Regions from separate parts of the Lysinibacillus sp. A4 genome, predicted to be linked through region 2. Evidence: riboswitches for the same ligand, from Rfam matches in the RefSeq annotation. Region 2 holds a riboswitch; the other holds the start of a gene.
The links. Region 2 has a riboswitch for cobalamin ahead of NY607_RS12660 (ABC transporter substrate-binding protein). Riboswitches for the same ligand answer to the same signal wherever they lie in the genome.

Region 1 (4,250 bases), on a different contig from region 2:
TCATTGTAGAATGATCCATTTTTTCAGCAGTTTCATTAGAAGTGGACGCAGGTTTTGTTTGCTCCTCTGTACAAGCCGTTAAACTAATTAGAGTGACCACTGATAATAGTCCGACTGACCATCTTTTATTGAATTTCATATGATATCCTCCTCATTATTTGCTCTTAAGGTAGCAAATAAATGTGCAGAAACGATGGATATGACCTATGAAAAATATCTAGCACAAGTAGGGGGAGATATACTATTGAATGGGCATAATCTTCAATGTTTTTTGTAATCTATAGGCGAAGATACCAGCAAAAATAGCTAAAATAATATCTTTTGGTAGTGGAGGAATCATCCAAAGCCAAGCGAGCTTATATGAAAAATTCTCTGGCGCACTTGCCCAAAGCTTATAGGCAAAAAACATCCAATTTGTTCCTATCAAATAATTTATAGCCGTTGCTACCAAAGCAGCTACGATAAAACTTTTCTTTGTCCCGCTTCGTTCTACGATCAATCCTGCAACAAATGCAGCTAATATAAATGTAATAATAAACCCAAAGGTAGGGCTTAAAATTTGGCCAATTCCACCACCGAAACGAGCAAAGACAGGGGCTCCTGCCAATCCTACGCACATATAAATTGTGCAGGCGAGCGCACCTTTTCTACTACCAAGAATAAGCCCTGCTAAAATTGCAAAGAAGGTTTGAAGCGTAATGGGTACACCACCAACTACCATAAAAGGTGCAAAGGAAGTGATATTAGCACCCACCATCATTAGCGTTGAAAATAACCCAATGTAGGTAATGTCAACAGTTCTTAACTTATGGTGACTATGTTGTGTAACAGTTGCCATGAATTTCACCTCGCTTTATAAGTTATTACTGCTAGTGTAAAAAACGAATGTATTTGTGTCAACTTTATTGTTTATTTAAGTTAACTCAATTGCTGAATTAAATTGAAGTAGACTATCTATCTATAAAAATGTATGATAGAACCGTCACCATTTTATAACTTCAAATACTATTGGTGTGACATTTTTAAATGTCACTTAAAAGGGAAGTCGGTGGAAGTCCGACGCTGTCCCGCAACTGTAACGAGGAATCCTATAATATGATTTGCCACTGTTTAAGAATGGGAAGGCAATTATAGGATAGTGAATCGAAGCCAGGAGACCTGCCATTTAGTAATACCTGTAATGCCCACGAGGATGCAAGCAATACGGACAATAGCTGGATATTTTTCTGACTTTGTTTAATCTAGGGTATTTCTATGCGCATTTTCGCATGGGATACCTTTTTTTATTGCTTCATTCATCAATATATTCAGTAGGAGTTTAAAACAGATGAATAAAAAATTTATGTTATTTTCCTTCGTACTTTTCATGGTATTAATTGTTTCAATGACCTTTGCTGTAATGGTTGGCTCAGTTTCAGTTACACCGCTATATGTATGGAAAGTTATTCTTTCTAAAATTCCTTTTATACAAAATTCGATCGAGCAAGATTGGAGTCGCTCTCAGGAAATCATCATCTGGCAAATAAGAGCACCTCGTGTTTTGCTAGCAGCGATAGTAGGAGCGGGGTTAGCTATTGCAGGGGCAGCCATTCAGGCACTAGTACGTAATTCTATTGCAGACCCGTATATTCTAGGGATTTCTTCAGGGGCAGCTGTCGGCGCTACTTCTGTGATTATTTTAGGAGCCTTTTCATTTTTAGGTATTTACGCTCTTTCAGTATCCGCATTCCTTGGTTCATTACTTGCCATTGCACTTGTCTTTTTCTTATCACGTGTTGGGGGACGTGTCTCTATTTTCCGCTTGCTATTGGCAGGCATGGCTGTGTCCTTTATCTTAACGGCTATCTCTAACTTTATTTTAATGATGTCAAAGCAAGAAGGGGCCTTAAAGGCTGTTATGTTTTGGATGCTAGGTAGTTTAGCTGGAGCCAAATGGAATAATATTGTGATTCCAGCTTTCGTATTCTTTATTGTATTTGGGCTACTGTGGCTACACTATCGCAATTTAAATTTATTATTACTAGGAGAAGAGGCGGCAGTGACATTAGGCGTTAATCTTCAGCAATTCCGTATTCAGTTAATACTACTAGTATCTCTATTAACAGGTGTGCTTGTCGCAGTTAGTGGTTCTATAGGATTTGTGGGATTAATTATTCCCCATATTGTGCGTTTAATTGTGGGCTCAAACTATAAATACGTAATACCTATCAGTGCTTTAATAGGTGGAATATTCTTAGTGTGGGCAGATGCCTTTGCTCGAATTATTATTGCTCCTCAGGAAATGCCAATTGGTATTATTACAGCTTTTTGTGGAGGACCATTTTTCATTTGGCTTCTCCGTCGTAACAACTATTCTTTCGGTGAAGGAGATTAACTTCCATGACATTAGAAGCGAAACAAGTATCATTCTCCATTTACGATCAGCGTATACTGCATGATGTAAGCATTCAAATAAAAGAAAAGCAATTTGTTGGATTAATTGGTCCTAATGGGAGCGGAAAATCAACATTGTTAAAAAATATGTATCGTCTCCTAAAACCTGAAAGTGGATCGGTAGTATTAAATGAGCAAGATATATTAAAGCAATCAAGTAAAGCAATTGCGAAAAATTTGGCTGTTGTAAGCCAAGAGACACCCGTATTATTTGATTTCACTGTGCATGATTTAGTCAGTATGGGAAGAACCCCACATAAAAAGCTGTTAGAGCTTGATCAAGAGAAAGATTTTCAAATTGTTAAAGAGGCTCTTAAGCAAACGGGCATATCGCATTTAGAGAAACGAAGCTTTAGTTCGCTTTCTGGTGGCGAGAAAAAGCGTGTCATGGTTGCAAGGGCACTCGCTCAACAAGCACAGATATTAATATTAGATGAGCCGACGAATCATTTAGATATTCAACATCAACTTCAACTTATGGATTTAATTCAGACTTTGCATTTAACCGTAGTAGCAGCTTTACATGATTTGAATATTGCTGCTATGTATTGCGATCAAATTTACGTTTTACAGCAAGGGCGAATAGTTTGTCATGGTACACCAGAGGAAGTACTTACGCCAACAGTGCTGCAAGATGTATTTGGTGTTTTTGCGGATATTCAAATCCATCCAATGACAGGGAAGCCGTATCTTACATATGTTCCTGAACAGTTCACGAAGGGGGTTAGCCAAATATAGAAAAGTGTCATCTTCTATTAGATACATAAAACATCCTTTAAGGAGTGACTGTATGCAAATAGCCTTTACGAAAATGCATGGTATTGGCAACAGCTATATCTATCTTGATCTTTTCCAACATGATTACAAGGAAGATATCTTTTGTGTATTGGCTCAAAAAATGGCCAATGTCCATACTGGTATTGGCTCAGATGGATTGATTATTATCCAACCCTCTAAAATTGCTGACTGTGGTATGCGTGTATTTAATAAAGATGGATCTGAGGGGACAAATTGTGGTAACGGTCTTCGCTGTGTTGCTAAGTATATTTTTGAACGTCATATTGTACGACAAGAGCTAATTACGATTGAAACGAAATCCAGGATTATGCTGGCACAGGTAGTGGTGCAAGACAATCGTGTAATAGAAGTGATTGTCGATATGGGCAAACCTCTCTTATTGCGCAAAGACATTCCGATGTTAGGAAACCCAAATGAGCTTGTCATCAATGAGATATTTCCTTTACCCCAACAGTCTCTTATGGTAACTGCTTTGTTTTTGGGCAATCCGAATACTGTAGTTTTTGTGAATGCGATCGAGCAAGCACCATTAAGAACATTAGGCGGTATTATAGCAAACGATATGAGATTTCCTTATCGCTGCAATGTTGAGTTTGTAGAGGTTGTTCATGAGAAGGCATTAAAATGCTGCGTTTGGGAACGAGGTTCGGGTATAACAGAGGCATGTGGGACAGGTGCTTGTGCAGCGGTAGTGGCTGCTATATTAAATGGTTTTTGTCAGAAGGGGGAAGAAATAGTAGTCCAACTTAGTGGCGGTGACTTAGCCATACGATGGGCTGACAATGACCATATCTGGATGCGTGGTCCTGCAGCATTTATTGCAGATGGTATTTATGAATTTTTATCTTAATTACTCCCATCCTTCTTCGTCATGCCATTTTAAATAAATGAATACAGGACGCCTCCGATTTAAGGGTGGCGTCCTATATTGTAAAGCCATTAAGATACTGCTTTTAAGCCTGCTACACCTATGATAATTGCTATGATACTGATAATACGTGATAGATTTTTGGATTCGC
Region 2 (4,250 bases):
AGCAATTATGCCAGCCAATACCTGGGTTATGAACTGCAGAAGATACGGTCTTCAGAGGAAGCTCTGATTGAAGTTGGATATATTGTTCAGTTATCGTAAAGTGCTCTTTTTTGATGACAGCTCGCTGCTGATAGTCTGTAGCTGCGGGCATCATTGTAATTTGAGGTTTTGGTATTTCAGGGTGAGCATATGTAGTCACCCGTGCTTGATAAACTTCTTCAATTTGGGAGGCAATTAATACTTCATGTGGTGCACCAAGTGCTCTCATTTGTCCGCTTTCCATCAGCAATAATTCATCACAATAAAGAGAGGCTAAATTCATATCGTGTAGTACCATAACGACTGTTAAACCACACTCCATGGCTTCCTTCCGAACCATATCTAAAATTTGACGTTGGTGTGCAATATCAAGATGGTTCGTTGGTTCATCCAGCAGTAAGATTTCAGCTGTTTGAGCTAATGCCTGTGCAACAAAAACTCTTTGTTGTTCACCGCCAGATAAAAATTCCATCGGTGTATGCTCATATCGCTTTACACCTGTTTGAAGCATTGCATGTTGAACTGCCTTCTCATCTTGTGCAGACCAACTCGAGAAAAAGCCTGTTTGATGCGGGTAGCGCCCCAGTGAAACTGCCTCTCTCACACTGTTCGAGAAAGCATTTGCATGAAGCTGTGGTAATACAGCCATTTTTTTTGCCAAAGCACGAGCATGATAAGAAAGAATATTTTGTCCATCAATCGAAACGGTTCCAGCAGTAGCTGGTAAAATACCACTCATTACTTTTAATAATGTGGATTTCCCGCTACCATTCGGCCCTAGAATGCCAAGAATTTTTCCTTTTTCAACAGTAAAACTAATGTCCCTGACGATTGGTACATCTTCATAGCCACCTGATAGATGTTCAACAACAATCATGCCCGTACCCCCTTGCTTCTTCGCTGCTTATAAAAAATATAGGAGAAAACAGGTGCTCCAATAAATGCCGTAATGACACCAATTGGTAGCTCTCTTGGCACAATGATTGTTCGTGCTACTAAGTCGCAAATAATGAGTAATGTTGCACCATTGAAAAAAGATAATGGTAATAAGTGGCGATGATCAGAACCCCAAATCATCCTTGTCATATGCGGCACCACTAATCCTACAAAGCCAATTGTGCCAGAAACTGCTACAGCTGCTCCAGTTAGCATGGAGCCACCTGCTAATATCAAATATTTACTACGCTTTACATTAACACCTAAATGTTTTGCTCGCTCTTCACCATACAACAAGACATTTAATTCTCGTCTTTGTGTCCATAGCATTATTGAACCTACAATCACAAATGGAATGATCATTTGGACATATGGCCAACCACGCATCGAAACAGAACCAAGTAGCCAGCCTATTACCTGACGTAATTCTTCACCAGATAAGGCAATCATTAATGAAATGAGGGAACCTAAAAATGAACTAAAAATAACACCTGTTAATATCAACGTTTCCATTTTTAATGAGCGGTCTACGAGTCTAGCAAAGCTCATAACAACTACCATCGTAATGATAGCACCAATCATACTAAAGGTTGGCAGCGCATACAAACCGACAACAGGTATAGAAATACTAAAAAAGATCGTTAAAACAGCACCAACAGAAGCCCCTGATGAAACCCCTAGTGTATATGGATCTGCTAATGGATTTTTTAATAAACCTTGGAAAGCTGCTCCAGCAATAGCTAGAGATGCGCCTACTAGTCCCGCTAATAACACGCGAGGCAAACGAATTTTCCAAAAGATATTGGCGGCTGTTTCATCAACCGCCTTATTCCACAATACTTCTAATGGAATATGAACCGAGCCTATCGCTACGCCACACCAGATGCTAATAAGAAGAAGCGTACATGTTAATGTATAGGCTAGTGCTATGTTTTTCACTTAAATACCTCAGGATAGATTGCTTTTGCTAATTCTTCTAGACCTTCAGCTAAACGTGGCCCTTGACGACTTGTCGTACTTTCATCTACCTGCACAATCGCATTATTTTTTACGGCATTAATCGTATCAAAGCCCGCACGTTTTGGTATTTTCGTTAAAATATCTGGTACATAATGATATGTCACCACGATGACATCTGGATTTTTTGCGATAATTTGTTCTGCATCAATTTTATACCAATTATCGCCATCTACAGCTACATTCTCTGCATTAATCATTTCAAGCATCGCGTTCATAAATGTACCATTGCCAGCTGTATAAATATCTGGCTCATCTGATGCTTCAACTAACACTTTTTTGGGTTCAACATCCTTGACTTTAGACAAAACTTCTTCTACTTTTGCCTTCATATTCGCGACAATTTTTTCTGCCTCTGGTAATTTCCCTGTAGCACGTCCCAGTTGCTCAATTGTTGTATATGTTTCATTAAAGTCTTGTGCATTTTTTACAACAAATACTTTCAAACCTGCTGATTCAAGCTGTGCAATAGCCTCTTCTGAAAGAGACATGCTAGATTCGTGTGAAAAAACGATATCTGGTTTTAAGGCAATAATTTTTTCAATATCGTATTCCATACCGCCAACCTTATCCTTCTCAGCTGCCTCTGGCGGATAATCGTCGTTGTCCGTAACACCAACTATTTCATCATTTAAACCTAGTCCAAAAAGGATTTCCGTATTACTCGGAATAAGTGAAACAATTTTCTCAGGAGGTGCTTCAAGTGTAATGTCCTTACCAAGGGCATCTGTTATCGTCATTGGGAATGTTGCTTCATCCACCTGGGCTGTTTTTTGCTGTGTTTGCTGCTCGTTAGATGGCTTGTTATCTTTTGCTTCCTGCCCACAAGCAGCTAGCAAGCCTACTGCTAAAAATGCTGATAATCCTATTTTCCAAAATTTCTTCATGTGAATCCTCCTTCGTTGATCCGTGCGACATTTCGCTTTATTCTACATCAAAATAAAACCCCTCATCTTTGATCGATGAGGGGGCAAAATCGCACCAAAAAAACTGATACAAAATCCACCACCCTATCCTCGTAGGTTGTCATGTCGTTATAAAGGCAGGTCTCCTGGCTAGTGCTACTTGCGATTTTTCAAGCCTTCCCGAAATCTTCAGTGGCATCATTTGAAAAAACTCACACTTACAGTGGCGGGACCGCATCGGAATTACACCGATTTCCCTTTTCACTTTACTTAAGTAAAGAACCTTTATAATATTCAGTTGATTTCATTATACATGAAAATGAAAGAAGTCGCCTCCATTCAAGACGACTCCCCGGCCATTATACAATTTCAGAAAAGTATTGAACTGTTTTCATTTGTGCACCCATTTCTCTTAATGACCATGTCTGCTCTAAATAAATGTCCGCTAGTTTTTCATATTTCCCACCAAATTTATGTGCCCACTCAACCGCTATGACACTTTCATAAAGGTGCGCCATTTTTTCCGCCACACCTTTTGCTTCAAAAGTTTTCGTTGCTTCGTCTAAAGCGCTAAAAATTTGAAGTTTCACAGACATATTCGCCAATTGTTCTTTAACAATTTGTACTAATGAACTGTTAGCTAATTTGTCTAATCGTTCCTCCATCTCCTGTACAAACAGTTCATGGGCATGAAACTTATCTACTAAACGAATGAGTTCCAAGGCCAAAATATTAGCCGTCCCCTCCCACACCGTCAATACTTGCGCATCTCTTAATAAGCGAGGCGTTACAAAGTCTTCTATATAGCCATTACCTCCATGTAATTCAATTGCCTCACTAGCATAGTGAACAGCTTGCTCTGCCGTTTCCTTTTTCATAATGGCAATATATAAACGATTCATAATAAGATCTTGCTGTGTGCCCTGTCCACTTGTCACTTTATCGTATAATTGAATAAGATCAAAAACTGTCGCTACTTCCACGTGCAACTTAGCTGCAAATTTCCCTAAAGTATCCTGAATCATAGGGTATTGTGTTAAGGGCTTGCCAAATGCATGTCGATTGCTTACATAATGTTTCGCCTCTAAGAAGCCGCGACGCATAATACCAATTGAAGCGACTGCATTACAAATTCTGGAGAGATTTAGTGCTTCTAGCATATAATAAATCCCTTTATTTTGCTCCCCTACAACGTAGGCAAGAGCACCATCAAATTCTACCTCACCAGAGGGAACTGCCCGAACGCCTAGCTTATCTTTCAGTCGGCGAATACGTAGATGATTTGTTGTTCCATCTTCTTTACGCCAAGGAACTGCAAACAACGTTAAGCCTTTGGAACCTGCTGGTGCACTT

Region 1: it holds a riboswitch for cobalamin, as region 2 does, so the genes downstream of both, NY607_RS22525 (FecCD family ABC transporter permease) here and NY607_RS12660 (ABC transporter substrate-binding protein) in region 2, are expected to answer to the same signal.

What each region holds. Positions count from the first base shown of each region.
Region 1 is NZ_JANWTB010000016.1:43,144-47,393, forward strand. It holds gene NY607_RS22515 (YdhK family protein) at 1-139, opposite strand, end outside; gene NY607_RS22520 (biotin transporter BioY) at 242-838, opposite strand; cobalamin riboswitch at 993-1,180, shown strand; gene NY607_RS22525 (FecCD family ABC transporter permease) at 1,328-2,374, shown strand; gene NY607_RS22530 (heme ABC transporter ATP-binding protein) at 2,380-3,171, shown strand; gene dapF (diaminopimelate epimerase) at 3,224-4,081, shown strand; gene NY607_RS22540 (DMT family transporter) at 4,171-4,250, opposite strand, start outside.
Region 2 is NZ_JANWTB010000005.1:306,342-310,591, reverse strand. It holds gene NY607_RS12670 (adenosylcobinamide amidohydrolase) at 1-916, opposite strand, end outside; gene NY607_RS12665 (FecCD family ABC transporter permease) at 913-1,914, opposite strand; gene NY607_RS12660 (ABC transporter substrate-binding protein) at 1,911-2,879, opposite strand; cobalamin riboswitch at 3,017-3,199, opposite strand; gene NY607_RS12655 (acyl-CoA dehydrogenase family protein) at 3,257-4,250, opposite strand, start outside.